DNA from 4 places in the Pantoea ananatis PA13 genome. Region 4 is predicted to be linked to each of the others. Evidence: riboswitches for the same ligand, from Rfam matches in the RefSeq annotation. Region 4 holds a riboswitch; each other region holds the start of a gene.
What was found. A riboswitch is a leader RNA that binds a small molecule or an ion and turns the genes downstream of it on or off. The one in region 4 is predicted to bind thiamine pyrophosphate.

Region 1 (4,469 bases), on a different replicon from region 4:
GCTTTTCACTGCTCAGGGTGATGTTACTGGACCCTGTGTTTTTATTCGCGGATGAGCCGACGTCGCGCCTGGATCCTGTCGTTCAGCAGCAGACGCTGGCGTTGATTAGCGAACTGGCAACACAGCAACGCTGCGCCATTTTGCTGGTCAGCCACGATCTCGCCTTACTGGAGAAAAGCGCGCATCGTGTTATCTCACTGGCTTCCCTCAGCCAGAGCGCCGCAATAGCCCAGGAAGTCTGTATTTAACCGAAGGCAGGGAAACCTGCCTTCACACATGCTCCATGACCAGCACAGCCAGCGTATCTGGCTCAAGCGCACGAAAAATATGCTCAGTGTCGCCCGGGTAGCTGATGTAATCGCCTACCTCAAGCTCAACGGGTGAATCAACCGGCCCAACCTCTGCGCGCCCTTGCGTCAAAATTAAATGTTCGATGGTATTCGGTGAATGCGGCTGTGAGCAGCGTTCGCTTCCGGGCTGTATGTGCAGCAGATAGATATCCCGTCGTGCGCCCGGTGGACAGGTTGCCAGTAAGACGGCTTTGTAATCAGCCTGCTCAGCAGCCACCGTGGGGCCTTCTCCGCGGCGAATAACCTGTAACCGGTTCGTTTCCGGCTCCATCAGGCGTGCAAATGGAATATTGAGCGCGACACACAGCGACCACAACGTCTCAATACCCGGATTGCCGTTACCGGCTTCAAGCTGAGACAGGGTCGATTTTGCAATCCCCGCCCGGCGAGCAACTTCAGCCAGCGTCAGGCCGGCACGCTGGCGTTCTCTTACTAAACCTCGGGCAATGATATCAATGGGCGTGCTCATCACTTTTCCTGTTCGTTAAAATGAACGTATCGTTCGTCTTGTAATGCATATCCGATGTTCATTATAATGGATTTATCGTTCGTTATGGGATTCGATGTTGATGCTGGCAAAAAAATTCACGCTGGATAAAGGCGTTATAAAAGCAATTTTTCTGGTCTGTATCGCAGATGGCATTGTCGGCCTGTCTTACGGGTCGCTCGCCACTGCTGATGGCTTTCCGTTTTGGGTACCGCTGGCGTTATCAACGCTGGTGCTGGCTGGCGCATCGGAATTCTTATTTATTGGCATCGTTGCCGGCGGTGGCAGTCCGTTAACCGCGGCGGCGGCAGGTTTGCTGGTCAACGCCCGCCATCTTCCCTTTGGCATTGCGGTTAAAGACTTAGTGGGCAGAGGCTGGCGGGGGGCGCTCGGCTGTCACATTATGAACGATGAAAGTGTGGTGTTCGGCATCTCTCAGCCGCAGATGGCTCAACGCCGCAGTGCGTTTTGGCTGTGCGGCATCGGTATCGGATTGATCTGGCCGTTCACCGTCATGCTCGGGGCCGCGATTGGCCAGTTTATCCCGAATATTTCCGTCATCGGTCTGGATGCCGTGTTTCCCGCCATTCTTATCGCACTCATCTTCCCGGCGTTACGCAAACCCCGAACCCGCATTCCTGCTGCTACCGGCGCCGTGCTGTCGCTGGCGGTCACGCCATTTGTTCCAGCAGGGATGCCTGTTCTGTTTTCGTTGTTAGGGCTGCTTACGTGGAGATCGCGTAAATGAATCATCCGATGATAGTTGCAGGCATTGCCTTGCTGGCTGCCGGAACCTATGCCATTCGTTATGCGGGCGTCAAACTGGGTAACCGGTTGCCTGTCAGTGAGCGCACGCAAAATGTGTTATCCGATGCGGCCACGGTACTGTTACTGGCCGTTGCAGCCACCACCACGTTGTTCGAAGGTCAGCATTTTGCCGGGATGGCAAGGCTGCTGGGCGTGTCGTTTGCCATTTTTCTCGCCTGGCGCAGGGCGCCGCTGATCGCCATCATTTTGGGCGCAGCCTGTATGACCGCTCTGCTGCGTTACCTGAATGTGCCTTAGTCGCTAACGACAAATTGCTGCATCAGCCTTGACGTAAGGCGCGGCTTAAAATAAAACTAGAACCCGTCAGGGGAGTCTCGCCAAAGAGACTGAGAGGCTAATAGCGCAATGCGCGGCTTAGCGACCCTTAGAACCTGACCCAGTTGATACTGGCGTAGGAAGACGGGTATCTTTGCCCCAGGCAGATACTTGCCGCAGAGTCTGCTTTTGTCGGGCTCATGCTTTTTCCCTTCTTGTATCACGGGTCTCTGACTGTTAACAGAGAGGCCAAAGTGAAAATCCTGTTTCTGATGTTATCCTGTCAGGTTGGCTGGCAATGAGCCGCTGGTCAGTGCTCGGCAGCGGCGTGTCCGGATTGTGTATCGCCACGCTACTGGCGGAGCAAGGTGAACCTGTCGAAATCATTACCTTACCGGACTGCCGCGCGGCATCGCACTGGGCTGGCGGTATGCTGGCGCCCTGGTGCGAAGCGGAAAGTGCGCCACAGCAGGTCGTTGACTGGGGTCAGTATGCTGCGGCATGGTGGTCGGCCAGGGTCAGCGGCGTGGAACAGCAGGGTACCCTGGTGATTGCGCCCCCGCGCGACAGTGCTGAGTTAACGCGTTTCGCTAACATGACCTCATCACATCAGTGGGTGACGCCGGCAGAGATTGAACCTGCGCTGGAAGACCGTTTTGCCCGTGGCTTGTTCTTTGCCGCAGAAGGTCATCTTGATCCCCGGCTGGCAATGCAACAATTACAAACGCGTTTACTGAATGCGGGGGTCCGGTTTCACCCGTGTAAACCCAGCGGGAAAATTATCGATTGCCGGGGTATTCATGCCCGGCAATCCCAACCGGAATTGCGTGCCGTGCGCGGTGAAATGGTTATTCTCCACACCGACGAAATAACGTTTTCCCGTCCTGTTCGCCTGCTGCACCCGCGTTTTCCCTGTTATCTGGTGCCCAGGGCTCAGGGGCATTTTATGCTGGGCGCGACCATGGTCGAAAGCCAGGATGACAGCCCAATCAGCGCGCGCGCTATGATGGAACTGTTAAGCGCAGCCTACAGCATCCATCCCGCCCTCGCCGAAGCACGCATTATTGAAAGCGGCACAGGTTTGCGTCCGGCTTACCGCCACAATCTGCCCGAAGTGCGTTATGAAAATGGCATTTTTTCCATTAACGGCATGTACCGTCACGGCTTCCTGCTGGCCCCGATGATGGCCGAGAAGCTTATGCAACAACTGACGTCCGAGGGAGTGCGATGAAAATAGAACTGAACGGCCTTGCTATTGAAACCGAAGCCCGCACGCTGGCTGAATTACTCGTGGAACAACATATCGATGCTGGCTGTGTCGCCAGTGCCGTGAATGGCGAATTTGTTCCTCGGGAGCGCTATTCCTCAGAGCCGCTTGTGGCGGGTTGTCGTCTTGAAGTGTTATCGCCGATGCAGGGAGGCTAACGATGTTTTATGACTTTAGCGGACAGTCACGTTTTTTACTGGGCACTGCAGGTTATCCCTCGCCGGATATTCTGCAACAGGCCGTTGGCGCATCCGGCGCCGAGATTATTACGGTGAGTCTGCGTCGTGAAGGAAGCCAGGGCGGAGCCTTTCGCGATCTCCTGAAAACCTTAAATAAACGCGTTTTACCCAATACCGCAGGCTGCCACACGGTGAAAGAAGCCGTGACGACTGCGCATATGGCGCGGGAATTGTTTGCCACGTCCTGGATCAAGCTTGAGGTGATCGGTCATGCCGATACCTTACAGCCCGATCCCTTTGCCCTCGTCGAAGCAGCACGTATTTTGTGTGCAGAGGGTTTCCACGTTTTCCCTTACACCACAGAAGATCTGATTGTGGGCGAGAAACTGCTGGACGCGGGCTGTGAAGTGCTGATGCCGTGGGGGGCGCCTATCGGCTCAGGCCAGGGATTACGCAATATCGAGGGCTTACGGACGATGCGTGCCTGGTTTAAGGACGTTCCACTGATTATTGATGCCGGGATCGGTGCGCCGAGCCAGGCGGCTCAGGCGATGGAATTGGGGTTTGATGCTGTGCTGTTGAATACCGCCGTGGCGAAATCCAGCGATCCGGTTCGCATGGCTGGCGCATTTGCGCGCGCCATTGAAGCGGGATATCAGGCACGTCAGGCTGGCATGATGGAGCGTCGCGACATGGCTGCCGCCTCTACGCCCGTTTTCGGCCTGGCGCAATTTCGCTAAGGAGCAGAGATGGCACGTTATCAACGACAGACAATGCTGCCAGAAGTGGGCGAGCAGGGGCAGCAGGCTTTGTCCGCTGCCCGCGTCTTAGTGGTTGGCGCGGGTGGACTGGCTTCCACGTTATTACCGCTCCTGGCGGGCGCTGGCATCGGTTATATCCGGCTCTATGACGACGACGTCGTGGCGCTGCATAACCTGCATCGTCAGACGCTATTTACGACTGCCGATATTGGCGAGCCGAAGGTGTTTTGCGCCCAACGTGCGCTGGCACAGCGTAATCCTGATACGGTGGTTGAAGCACATCCCGTAGCGTTACAGGCAAGTCGTATTGAAGAAGCACTGGTGGATATTGATTTAGTTATC
Region 2 (4,469 bases), 1.8 Mb from region 4:
GAGCCTGTCTGACAAGGTCAGCTTTCGTGAAGAGAACGATCGTCAGGTGCGTAAGCCCTCGTTTTTAATTACTAACCCAGGCGCTGATCAGGGGCCGCGTTTTGCCGGTTCGCCGCTGGGTCATGAATTTACCTCACTGGTACTGGCACTGCTACAGACCGGTGGGCATCCCTCTAAAGAAGCGCAAAGCCTGCTCGACCAGATTGCGGCGCTGGATGGGGATTTCCATTTCGAAACCTATTATTCACTGTCGTGCCACAACTGTCCGGATGTGGTGCAGGCATTAAATCTGATGGCGGTGTTAAACCCACGCATCAGCCACACCGCCATTGACGGTGGCCTGTTCCAGAATGAAATTCAGGAACGCAATGTGATGGGCGTGCCCGCTGTCTATCTGAATGGCAAAGAATTCGGTCAGGGCCGCATGAGCCTGGCCGAGATCGTCAGCAAAGTCGACACCAATGCAGATAAGCGTGCCGCAGAAGAGCTGAACAAGCGTGAGGCTTACGAGGTTCTGATCGTGGGCAGCGGTCCCGCGGGCGCCGCCGCGGCTATCTACTCCGCACGTAAAGGGATTCGCACCGCGTTACTGGGCGAGCGCTTTGGTGGACAGGTGTTGGATACAGTCGATATTGAAAACTACATTTCCGTACAGAAAACGGAAGGGGCCAAACTGGCCGGCGCCCTGCGCGCTCACGTGGATGATTACAACGTTGACATCATTGACAGCCAGAGCGCGATTAAACTGATTCCCTCAGCGGTGAAAGGCGGCCTGCACGCTATTGAAACGGCCTCCGGCGCGGTGCTGAAATCGCGCAGCATCATTCTTGCCACCGGTGCGCGCTGGCGCAACATGGGCGTGCCTGGCGAAGAGCAATACCGCACCAAAGGCGTGACGTACTGCCCACACTGCGACGGCCCGCTGTTTAAAGGCAAACGCACGGCGGTCATTGGCGGCGGTAACTCTGGCGTAGAAGCCGCAATCGATCTGGCGGGCATTGTTGAACACGTGACGCTGCTGGAGTTCGCCAGTGAAATGCGTGCAGATAAAGTGCTGCAGGACAAACTGCGCAGCCTGAAAAACGTGGATGTGATTCTGAATGCACAAACCACGGAAGTGAAAGGCGATGGCAGTAAGGTGACGGGCCTGCAATATCTGGATCGCACTAACCAGACTACTCATGAGCTGGCGCTGTCGGGCATTTTCGTGCAGATCGGTCTGCTGCCTAACACCAACTGGCTGGAAGGCGCGGTTGAGCGCAACAAGATGGGCGAAATCATGATCGATGCGAAATGCGAAACCAGCCTGAAAGGCGTTTTCGCCGCAGGGGACTGCACCACCGTTCCTTATAAGCAGATCATCATCGCCAGCGGTGAAGGATCAAAAGCCTCACTGAGCGCGTTTGATTACCTGATTCGCACCCAGCCTGCGCACTAAGTTTTACGCGTAAGACGAAAGCCCTGTAACCTGTGTTGCGGGGCTTTTTAATATCCGGCCAGCGTCATCAGCATCATCCATAACGGTGTAGTAATGGCAGCAAAAAGCGTGGAAAACAGCATGCTCGCGGCCGTCGGTCCGGTTATCACATTAAATTTCTGCGACATCAGATAGACGTTCACGCCCACCGCCATGGATCCCAGCAGCACCACCACTTTGCTTTCCAGCGCAGGTAACCCGGTCAGCCAGGCAATAGCCCAGACGCACAGCGGTTGCAGAATCAGTTTCAACGCACAGATGGTGTAACTCTCTTTTAAGCCTTCCCGAATCCGGTAGTGCGCCAGGCTCATGCCAAGGGTAATCAGGGACAGAGGCGCGGCAATCGATGCCAGCATGCGTAAGGGTTCAGCGGCAATAACGGGAAGCGGCCTCTGTAGCAGACTCCAGGTCGTGCCGGACAAAATACCGATGATTAATGGGTTTTTCAGCACGCTGATCAAGGTTCGTTTAAAGCCCCCCAGTGAGAAACTGCCCTGTTTGGACCACTCCACCGATACCGTCAGCAAGGTCCAGAGAATCAGGCTGTTAAACACCAGCACCAGCGCGACGGAGGGGAGTGCCGCTTGGCCAAGCAGGACGGTAGCAACCGGAATCCCCAGCATCACGTTGTTCGAGAACACGCCGCCCAGGGCAAAAACCGATCCGGCTACGCCATCCAACTGAAACAGGCGCGATGCGACAATCCGTCCCACAATGAAGACCAACAGGCAACTGCCAAAAAACGCCAGCAGCAGGCGTACATCGACCGGTGGACTGTTATAAAAATCACTCATGATGCGAAACAGCATGCAGGGCAGGGCGACATTGAACACAAAACGGTTCATGCCTTCGCTGACGGTAACGGGCCATCTGCCAAACCGGATAAGGCAGAATCCCAGAAAAATCAGGATAAATAGCGGGGCGGAAAGGTAGATCTGGTGTCCTAGTGTATCCAGCAGGAATGGCATAAGTGTAAGCAATCCAGTGACTCAGTAACCGCAAGACTATCAAATTGCTTCAACCACGTAACCTGGCAAAACAGGGCGCGCGGTCAGCCAGATCATCCCAGCCAGCGACGCGCCTGATCATCACTGATATCGCGGTAATAAACCCGATGGATAACCGTATCGCAACGTTGGCAGCGGGCAGAAAGATAGGTGGAATAATAATATCGGCCAGAAGGAGAAACCGCACCCTGACGGGTGATACTAATGTCGGTCCATCGGTGACGATGAGGAATAAGCGCTAAGAATCGCATCATGCTTCCTGTAAAGTATGAAGTGCTCTGTTTATTTGTTTTTTACGTTTATGCGTTTACTTTTAGGGTGCGATGTTTTTGGCAGGTTTAATTTATTAATAGATGATGTAACAGGGGCGAATATTATTGTTAAATAGCGAAACGGCTTTCGCGGCTATTACGTGCAAATTTAGAGCCCGCAGCATTAAGCCTTTTTTTGTGAAGTTGGTGGTTGATCGAGATCATGCAAAAGCTTTGCATATCAAATCGAAAAAATAATAAGAGCCTTGCTTAAATCAGAGCGCTTACTTAAGCTTTTGTTCGTAACACGACTCGGGGTGCCCTTCTTTGTGAAGGCTGAGAAAAACCCGTATTACCTGATCTGGATAATGCCAGCGTAGGGAAGTCTGATGCCTGACCGCATTCGCCTTCTTGTCCGCCGGTTGGGAGTTATGATGACACATCAACCGCAACACCTTTCTGATGCGCAATGCGCGCCCATTCTGCAACAATTTCGCCGTCAGTCACCGCTGGTGCACTGTATGACCAACGATGTGGTGCAAACGCTAACGGCTAACGTTTTACTCGCCCTTAATGCCTCTCCGGCCATGGTCATCGACGCTGAAGAAGCGGCGCAGTTTAGCGCGGTTGCCGATGCGCTGCTTATCAATGTCGGTACGCTAACCCACGATCGTAAGCAAGCGATGCAGGCTGCGGTGCTTGCAGCAAACCAGGCGGGCACGCCCTGGACACTGGATCCGGTGGCGGTCGGCGCGCTGACGCTGCGCACCGCGTTTTGCAAGCAGCTACTCGCGCAGTCGCCTGCAGTGGTTCGCGGCAATGCCTCAGAGATTCTGGCGCTGGCGCAGCAGGCAGAAGGCGGACGCGGTGTTGACAGCCTGCATTCGGCCGAAGCCGCACTGCAGGCAGCCCAACAGCTGGCAAAAGCCTTTGATACCTGTGTCGTCGTAACCGGCGAAGTAGACTATGTCACCGATGGGCAGCGCACTTGGGCGATTACGGGCGGCTCGCCGTTAATGACGCGGGTGGTCGGCACCGGCTGTGCGCTTTCAGCGGTGGTTGCGGCCTTTGCCTGTTTGACAGGTGACCGACTGATCAACATCGCCTGCGCCTGTCGGGTGATGGCGCTGGCTGGAGAAAAGGCCGCGCAGGATGCAGATGGACCGGGTAGCTTTGCGCCTGCTTTCCTGGATGCACTCTGGACGCTGGAGGCACCTGATGAAACGCATTAATGCCCTGACGATTGCGGGGACCGATCCCAGCGGCGGGGCCGGTATCCAGGCCGATCTGAAAACCTTCTCTGCACTGGGCGCTTACGGTACCAGTGTGATCACGGCGCTGGTGGCGCAGAATACCTGCGGCGTGCAGTCGGTATACCCTGTTGCGCCAGAGTTTGTGACCGCCCAGCTGGACTCGGTGCTGGATGATGTGCGCATCGACAGTGCGAAGATTGGCATGCTGTCTGAAACAGAAATTGTCGAGCGGGTGGCCCATGGCCTGCAGCGGCGGGAAATTCCCTTTGTGGTGCTGGATACGGTGATGGTGGCTAAAAGCGGCGATGCCCTGCTGAATCCGGATGCGATTGCCTGTGTGCGAGATCGTTTATTGCCACAGGTGTCATTGATTACGCCAAACCTGCCCGAAGCCGCTGCACTGCTGGGATGCCAGGTTGCCCTCAATGAAGATGAGATGCTCACCCAGGGCGAAGCGCTACTGGCGCTGGGCTGCCAGGCA
Region 3 (4,469 bases), 640 kb from region 4:
CAGCAGCGCCTGCTTAAACGAAAAGCCAATAACATGATGCAGGTACGTATCCTGCAGGACAGACCGCCAGTCGGTCGCTGGCGCCGCCATCCACAGTGCTGTGAAGGCCAGCAGCGCCACGCTGCAGAGCAGCAGCGTGGCGAGCGAACCCGGAATCAGCCAGAAAGGGATTAACGGCTGACGGCGCGTTGCCATTGGCTAACCCATTGCGAACGGTGGCTGGCAACCTCTTCCGGTGAAAACTGCAATGTTGTCTTCGGCACGCTGAGCGAGGCAAACCCGGCGGGCAGGTCAGTTTTGATCACCGGATACATCCAGTTCCCGGTAGGGATGGTGTTCTGAAAGGCTGGCGTAACCATGAATTGCATAAACTGTTCTGCCAGTTTGGGCTGCTTGCTGTTCGCCAGTCGGGCGGCCACCTCAACCTGCAGATAGTTGCCTTCGGCGAAGGATGCCGCAGCATAGTTATCTTTTTTCTCTTCAATGATGTGATAAGCCGGTGACGTGGTATAGCTCAGCACCAGATCGCTCTCGCCTTTAAGAAACAGGCCGTAGGCTTCACTCCAGCCTTTGGTGACCGTGACGGTTTTCTTCGCCAGCTTTTGCCAGGCCTCAGGCGCGTTGTCCCCGTAAACCTTTTGCATCCACAGCAGCAGGCCAAGGCCTGGCGTGCTGGTGCGAGGATCTTCATAAATCACGCGCCATTTCTCTGGGCTTTCGACCAGTTCTTTCAGGCTTGTAGGGGGATTTTTTAGCGTGTTTTTGTTGTACACGAATGCGAAATAACCGTAATCGAACGGCACAAAGGTGGTGTCCTTCCAGCCGCCGGGCACCTGCAGCTCACGGGTATCCACGTCGCTTTTGGCAAACAGGCCGGTTTGCTGCGCGGCCTGCAGAAGGTTGTTATCCAGGCCTAGTACCACATCGGCCTTTGTGTTCTTGCCTTCCATACGTACACGGTTCAGCAGCGAAACACCGTCTTCCAGCGCGACAAATTTCAGCTCGCAACCGCACTGGGCTTCAAAGGCTTTTTTGACGGCCGGACCCGGCCCCCAGTCAGCGGAAAAGGCGTCGTAGGTGTAAACCGTCAGGACAGGTTTGGCCGCAAAGACCGGGGCAGAAAGTAACAGCAGCACGGGCAGGACGTTTTTTAACACTTTGCGCTCCTAGGGCGGCAGGGTTGAGTCGCAAAGGATCTGAGCAAAACAACCTCTCAAATCCCTACGTCGGTATTAACCGATTCAGGTTCGACGGGTATTTCTCAGCGCCCTGACACTGTGGAAAGGGGCACCCCGTTGAGAACGCCACATTCTAGTCATTAAATGCGCAAGGGGAAAGGCTCACAGCGTAGGCGGGGCAAACCAGGCGGATTTAAAATCAAACCAGCCCAATGTATTCATCCGCACGCCGCGCATACTGCGCTGGCCCTCCAGCAGCAGCCAGTGATGAAACAGCGGATGAAGCCAGCTATTTTCCACCAGATATTTACCCCATTCAGCGAGGGAGAGCGTTTTTTCACGCCAGCGCGTGGCATCCTGCTGCCAGTTAACAGGCAGACAGTGCTGCATCAACGGCGTTTCGTATAACAGGGCAAACAGGGAATATTCGAGGGGCAGGGTAAAATTGACGCTGCCCAGCCAGATATCACTCTCGCCTTCGCCCTGATGCCAGCTTTCGTAACTGACTTCCCGGGTGTTCAACGTAACGCCCTGTTCTGCCAGCAACGGACGTAAGGCATCCGTAATACTGACATGCTCAATATGCTGGTTATACCAGGTTAACGTCAGGCTCGTGAGGCCCGCCGGTTTGTCCACTGGGGTCAGATCGCGGCGATGGTGCCAGCGGGGTAGCAGGCCGTAAGCCGGGAACCAGTAGCGCTGATAACCCCTGCCCGCATTATTGAGGAGTGCAATCGGGTTAAGCAGGTCGCTGAGCCAGCGTCGAATGTCTCGATCGGCCATTTTTTCTGAACGCTGATCGAACAGTAAATAGTAGCAACCTTCTTCAAGCCGGCTCTCTTCCTGTTTCTCATCGGCTTTTTCGCCCTGCAGGCGAACCCCTGCATAAACCAGCTCGTCACTGATCTCTGGCAGTACCCACACCGACACATCATCGATCAGCGCGCGATAGCCAAAGTAGTCGTCAAACGCTTCTATCTTCAACTGGCTGTGCTGATTACGGACGACCCGATAAGGACCTGTTCCCACAGGTTGACGGGCAAAATCGCGAATTTCAGGCCATTCCCGTGGCAGAATCATGGCGCTGACGCTGCCCAGCAGCCAGGGCAGCCAGCTGTCGGGCTGATCCAGATAGATATCCAGGGTCCAGGGGGCCGGTGAGTCGAGCCGTTGGATATGAGAAAACAGGGGATACTGACGCAGGCGTTCCAGGCTTGCGATCACATCGGCCATGTCCAGCTCCCGGCCATGATGAAAACGAATGGCAGGACGTAAATAAAAGCGCCAGTGGAGATCGGATGTTTGCTGCCAGTGATGGGCGATATCGGCCTCGATTTCCCCCTTTTCCTCATTTATGCGCGTCAGGCCGCTAAAGATCTGGCGGGCAATATGGGTTTCCGAACGGCGCAGGGGCGAACCGGGTAACAGATTCAGCAGAGGGCGATAATAGAGGACGCGCAAAATATGTTTGCCCTGGCGGAAGCTCCGCCCCAGGTGGGCGCTGATCATCTGTCTGACCTGATCTTTATCCCCCACCAGCTGGACTAACTGATCGATACGATCCTGCTCCAGAAGATCTTCGGCACGCTGCTGCTGCAGCGCCAGCCCGGTGTAGCAGAAGGTCATCAGGGAACGTTTGCCCCGTCCGGCTTCGGCCTGCCAGGTGAGCCAGCCAGCCGCTTGCATTCTGTTGAGCAGGTTTCGCATATGGCGACGCGAACAGTGCAGCAAATCAGCCAGTTCGCCCAGGGTTGTTTCCTGTGGTTGTCCCTGGCAATTTTGCCACAGACGAATGAACTGCTGCTTCAGACGTGATGACGACATAAAAGAGGAACTCCCTGATAAAGGTGCTCTGTTTTTCTTACCCCATTTTAGAGGCAATCTTTCCTGTATTGGAAGAGCGGGAGGCATTCAGTAATGAATGGCGCTCTGACATGGACTGGCAGCGATGTCTGTCCCTTCTGAGTAGTGTGTTACGATTTCGCCAGCAGGGTTATTCTGCTGGTTTTTTTTACGTTGTAGGTTTGGGTCGGGGTTCCATTGTTCCCGTTTCTCCCGTTGTTCTGTCAGGGATAAGGCATGAAATCTTTGTTATCGTTCTCGCGCCGTTTCAATCCGGTCTTTTTGGCTTTTATGGTGACCGCCTTTATCCTCGGCGTGGCCGGTGCGCTGCAGGCGCCGACGCTGAGCCTGTTTTTATCGCGAGAAGTACAGGTGCCACCGCTGTGGGTCGGGCTGTTTTTTACCATCAATGCCATCGCCGGCATTGTGGTCAGCATGATGATCGCAAAGCGCTCCGACAGCGTTGGCGATCGGCGGAATATCATCTTAGTGTGCTGTATCCTTGCCCTGGCAAACGCCATACTGTTCGCGTTTACCCGCCATTACCTGACGCTGATAACGCTGGGCGTGCTGTTATCGTCGCTGGCGAACGTCGCCATGCCGCAGCTCTTTGCGCTGGCGCGAGAATATGCCGACAGTTCCTCGCGCGAAGTGGTGATGTTCAGTTCCATTATGCGCGCTCAGGTGTCGCTGGCGTGGGTGATTGGGCCACCGCTGTCGTTTGCGCTGGCGCTGAATTTTGGTTTCGTTACGCTGTTCAGCGTGGCGGCCGGCTTGTTTTTTCTCTGTTTCCTGCTGATCTGGTTTACCGTGCCCTCGGTGCCGCGTGCGGCTTCCCTGATGCAGTCGGGCGGGATCCCCCTGAGCGGCTGGCGGATTCGTGACGTGCGCATTTTGTTTGCCGCATCAACGCTGATGTGGACCTGTAACACCATGTACATTATCGATATGCCGCTGTGGATCAGCAACGATTTGGGCCTGCCCGAAAAGCTTGCCGGTCTCTTAATGGGCACGGCCGCCGGGTTGGAAATCCCGGTCATGATCCTGGCCGGTTTCTATGCCAAACGTTGGGGTAAGCGAAAGATGATGGTGGGCGCGGTGGCCTCCGCCGTTGTGTTTTACAGCGGCCTGATTCTGTTTCACAGTCACCTGGCGCTGCTGGTCCTGCAGGTGTTCAACGCTCTGTTTATCGGCGTTGTCGCGGGCATTGGAATGTTGTGGTTTCAGGATCTGATGCCGGGGCGGGCAGGCGCAGCCACAACCCTGTTTACCAACAGCATTTCGACCGGCATTATTTTGGCGGGGTTATTTCAGGGCATACTGGTTGAACATTTTGGTCACGGCAGCGTGTACTGGGTGATCGCCGCGATTGCTTTACTGACGCTGGGAATGATACGCAACGTTAAAGACGTTTAATAAGCACGTTCCCCCGGCAGAACAGTGCCGGGG
Region 4 (4,469 bases):
CTCGTCCCCCCGGCGAATGGCGACGATAATGCAGGGCGCAATCTGTGGATAGTAGCGTTCACGGCAGTGGCTGCACAGGCAGGCAAATTCACGCTTGCTGGCGTGCATCTCATGGCCGCAGTAGCCACACCAGCGGTGAGAGCGATAAAATTCGGCCAGCTGTACACCGCGCCCTGCCAACTGAAACAGTCCCGGATCTTCGTTAAGTAACTGCCGCAAAGACAGCATATCCTCCGAACGTGTTTCGCAAATCAGCCAGACATTCTCCCCCTGCCATTCGCCAATTACGCGCCCCTGATGACCCGTCAGGCCAAAATGCTGCGCATTACCGTGAGGCAGGTCTCCTTGCGGTAACCAAATTTTTTGTTCACTGCTGACAATCCACCATCCAGCGTCTACGCTTGAAATTTCGCATTGCATTTATTTCGTCATCCTTAGCGTCAACCCGCACGCTGAAGTCCCGATGTTAAGTGTGTAGATGAACAACTATACCCAAATAATTCTGGTTGCAAGACGACAACACGCTTATTTCTCCCCGGCAGGCTCGTGGAAAACAAGCGCACTTGACGCATCGCTAATCTGAAATATGAAGGTGCATAACTCATACGGAGTTAACTATGCTCAACCAGTTAGACGTTCTGACCAAACGCGTAGGTGGCAGTAATGAACTGGTCGATTCATGGCTGGCCGCTCGCCGCCAGTTACTGGTTTCTTATTACCATTTGGTCGGTATCAAGCCAAAGAAAGAGGCACTGACGCGTCTGGATGAACAGGCACTTGATAACTTTTGCCATAATCTGGTCGATTATCTTTCATCCGGCCACTTCAGCCTCTATCAACGCCTGATCGGAGAAATGGACGGTACCAGTCCGCTGTTGGCAGCAACGCAGATTTATCCCTCGCTGGAAGCCAACACCGAACAACTGATGAAGCTGTATGACGGACACCTGCAGCAGGCGATCGATGACGATAACTACGTCACCTTTCAGAATGCGCTATCGGAGGTCGGAGAAGCCTTGGAAGGACGCTTTACGCTTGAGGACAAACTCATCCAGATGGCATGGGATAATCACCTGACCCCGCCCGTGGCTAACGACAGCGAAATTGCCCGCCCCGCCTAAAACCTAATCGATTGTAAAAGACTTGTGATTAGCCAAAAGCCCCCTTATGCTGAGTGGGCTTTACGTTTAACGCCGAACGTAGTCGGTGTTTACGGTTGATACGTCATCTACGGGCGCTGTTCATGCTATCCCTTTTTCCCGGGTGAAGCCGAGCGGGCGCCGTAGCGAAATCGTTGAAACCTCATCTTGTCGGAGTGCCTAAGGGCTGAGACCGTTAATTCGGGATCCGCGGAACCTGATCAGGTTAGAACCTGCGAAGGGAACAAGAGTAAATTTATACGGTACGCCACCGAATGGTGTCAGCAGTGCCGTTACTCCTTCCGAACTCCGGACAAGCAACCTTCCCTCTTACTGGAATATTGCTATGTCTACTGCTAAAACGACCCGTCGCGAACAACGTGCTCAGGCACAGGAATTCATTGACTCTCTTCAGGGCGGCAGCGCCTTCCCTAATTCAAAACGTATCTGGCTTACCGGCAGCCGCGATGATATCCGTGTCCCAATGCGGGAAATTCAACTCAGCCCTACCCTGACCAGCGGCAGTAAAGAAGCGCCGGTTTATGAGGAGAATGAGCCCGTTCCGGTTTACGATACGGCCGGTGCCTATGGCGATCCCGCCGCACAAATCGACGTGCATCGGGGGTTGGATAAACTGCGGGCGCGCTGGATTGAAGAGCGGAATGACAGCGAAAATCTGGTGCAAATCAGCTCTGCCTACACGCAACAGCGGCTGGCCGATGACGGCCTGGATCACTTGCGTTTTGAACACCTGCCCACACCACGCCGTGCGAAGGCAGGCCACTGCGTTACCCAGCTCCATTATGCTCGTCGGGGCATAATTACGCCGGAGATGGAGTTTATCGCGCTGCGGGAAAATATGGGCCGGGAACGCATCCGCGGCGAGGTGCTGCTGCAGCAGCATCCGGGGCACAGCTTTGGCGCCCATCTGCCAGAAAATATTACCCCTGAGTTTGTGCGTCAGGAAGTGGCTGCCGGGCGCGCTATTATTCCGGCAAATATTAACCATCCCGAATCCGAACCCATGATCATCGGGCGTAACTTTCTGGTGAAAGTGAATGCCAATATCGGCAACTCAGCCGTGACCTCCTCGATTGAAGAAGAGGTTGAAAAGCTGGTGTGGTCAACGCGTTGGGGCGCCGATACCGTCATGGATCTTTCCACCGGCCGCTATATCCACGAAACCCGTGAATGGATTTTGCGTAACAGCCCGGTGCCTATCGGTACGGTACCGATCTATCAGGCGCTTGAGAAAGTTAACGGTGTGGCAGAAGATCTGAACTGGGAAATTTTCCGCGACACATTGCTGGAACAGGCCGAGCAGGGTGTGGATTATTTTACGATTCATGCAGGCGTGCTGCTGCGCTATGTGCCCATGACCGCGAAACGCCTGACTGGGATTGTCTCGCGTGGTGGTTCCATTATGGCGAAGTGGTGCCTGTCGCATCACAGAGAGAGCTTCCTGTATGAGCACTTCCGCGACATCTGTGAAATTTGTGCGGCCTACGACATCTCATTATCACTGGGTGACGGCCTGCGTCCGGGATCGATTCAGGATGCCAATGACGAAGCGCAGTTTGCGGAACTGCACACCTTAGGTGAGCTGACGAAAGTTGCCTGGGAATACGACGTGCAGGTGATGATTGAGGGCCCCGGCCATATTCCCATGCAAATGATCCGTCGCAACATGACCGAACAACTGGAACATTGCCATGAAGCGCCGTTTTACACTCTGGGCCCCCTCACCACTGATATTGCTCCGGGTTACGATCACTTTACCTCCGGCATTGGTGCCGCGATGATTGGCTGGTTCGGCTGCGCCATGCTGTGCTACGTCACGCCCAAAGAGCATTTAGGTCTGCCAAACAAGGAAGATGTTAAACAGGGCTTAATCACGTACAAGATCGCCGCGCACGCAGCCGATCTGGCCAAGGGTCATCCGGGCGCGCAAATCCGCGACAATGCGATGTCCAAAGCACGTTTTGAGTTTCGCTGGGAAGACCAGTTTAATCTTGCACTGGATCCGCATACGGCCCGGGCTTACCACGATGAAACCCTGCCGCAGGAGTCCGGTAAGGTGGCCCACTTCTGCTCTATGTGCGGCCCCAAATTTTGCTCAATGAAAATTACCCAGGAAGTGCGTGACTACGCCGCAAGGCAGGAAGCCGAAGCCCAGGCGATTGAGGTGGGGATGGCGAAAATGTCTGATCATTTTCGTGAGCGCGGCGGTGAGCTGTATCACCCTGCGACCGCAATAAAGGAGGAATAAATGGACGCCTTTCCCGCAACCGCATCACGTCTGGGGCTCTATCCGGTCGTTGACAGCGTGGAATGGATAGAGCGCCTGCTGGAAGCCGGTGTGCGAACCCTTCAGCTTCGGATCAAGGATCAGCCGGACGAGGTGGTTGAACCCATGATTATTCGGGCTATCGCCGCAGGTAAGCGCTATCAGGCACGTCTGTTTATCAATGATTACTGGCAACTGGCGATTAAACATCAGGCCTATGGCGTCCATCTGGGTCAGGAAGATTTAGAGGTCGCTAACCTGCAGCAGATCCTGCACGCAGGCTTGCGGCTGGGACTTTCAACTCATGATGATGCAGAGCTGGATCGGGCGCTGGCACTGCGCCCTTCCTATGTGGCGCTGGGGCACATCTTCCCCACCCAGACGAAGGCCATGCCCTCTTCCCCTCAGGGCGTAGCTGAACTTAAGCGCCATTTGGCCCGGCTGCACGGCATCTCAACAGTCGCGATCGGAGGCATCAGTATTGATCGTGCGCCAGAGGTCCTGGCCACCGGGGTGGGCAGTATTGCGGTGGTGAGCGCGATTACTCAGGCAGAAGACTGGCAGGAGGCCACGCGTGTTCTGCTGCGGCTTGCCGAACCCGAAACGGCGTACTAACGCGCGTCAGCGCCCAGAAATACCTGCAGCCTGTGCAAAAGGCTGTTAAAGAGTGGAAAGCCGCGCACGGCAATGAGTATTACGGCTGGCGCGGTTTTTTTATGCTCAGTAAAGTCACAGGTGTCCGGCCGGAATGGCCGGACCAGGGCCAGTTCCCTCCTCTTTCTGGCCCTGCTCCTCAACCACAGGTAAAGAGGTATGTGCCCTTGGCCGATCGTGGACACATGCCGCTATCGCCTGCTCAACGGCGCTGCCCGTTATCGCCAGTGCCCGTTCAACTTTATCGCTGGCAGGCAAGGCATAGTTCAGGCGCAGGCAGTTGCGATATTTGCCCGAGGCGGAAAACAGCGAACCCACAGCAATCTGTATCCCGGACTCCCGCAGCGTATTGTTAAGTTGCACGGCGTCAAAGGCTTCTGGCAGTTCAA

Region 1: it holds a riboswitch for thiamine pyrophosphate, as region 4 does, so the genes downstream of both, PAGR_RS22745 (FAD-dependent oxidoreductase) here and thiC (phosphomethylpyrimidine synthase ThiC) in region 4, are expected to answer to the same signal.
Region 2: it holds a riboswitch for thiamine pyrophosphate, as region 4 does, so the genes downstream of both, thiM (hydroxyethylthiazole kinase) here and thiC (phosphomethylpyrimidine synthase ThiC) in region 4, are expected to answer to the same signal.
Region 3: it holds a riboswitch for thiamine pyrophosphate, as region 4 does, so the genes downstream of both, thiB (thiamine ABC transporter substrate binding subunit) here and thiC (phosphomethylpyrimidine synthase ThiC) in region 4, are expected to answer to the same signal.

Annotation. Positions count from the first base shown of each region.
Region 1 is NC_017553.1:268,523-272,991, reverse strand. Features, by position in the region: gene PAGR_RS22765 (ABC transporter ATP-binding protein) at 1-248, shown strand, start outside; gene PAGR_RS22760 (helix-turn-helix domain-containing protein) at 271-819, opposite strand; gene PAGR_RS22755 (AzlC family ABC transporter permease) at 914-1,585, shown strand; gene PAGR_RS22750 (AzlD domain-containing protein) at 1,582-1,902, shown strand; TPP riboswitch at 1,961-2,080, shown strand; gene PAGR_RS22745 (FAD-dependent oxidoreductase) at 2,219-3,151, shown strand; gene thiS (sulfur carrier protein ThiS) at 3,148-3,345, shown strand; gene PAGR_RS22735 (thiazole synthase) at 3,348-4,106, shown strand; gene PAGR_RS22730 (HesA/MoeB/ThiF family protein) at 4,116-4,469, shown strand, end outside.
Region 2 is NC_017554.1:1,636,681-1,641,149, forward strand. Features, by position in the region: gene ahpF (alkyl hydroperoxide reductase subunit F) at 1-1,438, shown strand, start outside; gene PAGR_RS07730 (AEC family transporter) at 1,486-2,445, opposite strand; gene PAGR_RS07735 (hypothetical protein) at 2,538-2,735, opposite strand; TPP riboswitch at 3,039-3,135, shown strand; gene thiM (hydroxyethylthiazole kinase) at 3,167-3,967, shown strand; gene thiD (bifunctional hydroxymethylpyrimidine kinase/phosphomethylpyrimidine kinase) at 3,954-4,469, shown strand, end outside.
Region 3 is NC_017554.1:3,784,443-3,788,911, reverse strand. Features, by position in the region: gene thiP (thiamine/thiamine pyrophosphate ABC transporter permease ThiP) at 1-195, opposite strand, end outside; gene thiB (thiamine ABC transporter substrate binding subunit) at 171-1,157, opposite strand; TPP riboswitch at 1,201-1,305, opposite strand; gene sgrR (HTH-type transcriptional regulator SgrR) at 1,341-3,002, opposite strand; gene PAGR_RS17965 (MFS transporter) at 3,258-4,436, shown strand.
Region 4 is NC_017554.1:4,420,735-4,425,203, forward strand. Features, by position in the region: gene nudC (NAD(+) diphosphatase) at 1-420, opposite strand, end outside; gene PAGR_RS20825 (Rsd/AlgQ family anti-sigma factor) at 618-1,121, shown strand; TPP riboswitch at 1,302-1,400, shown strand; gene thiC (phosphomethylpyrimidine synthase ThiC) at 1,486-3,408, shown strand; gene thiE (thiamine phosphate synthase) at 3,409-4,041, shown strand; gene PAGR_RS20840 (aminotransferase-like domain-containing protein) at 4,156-4,469, opposite strand, start outside.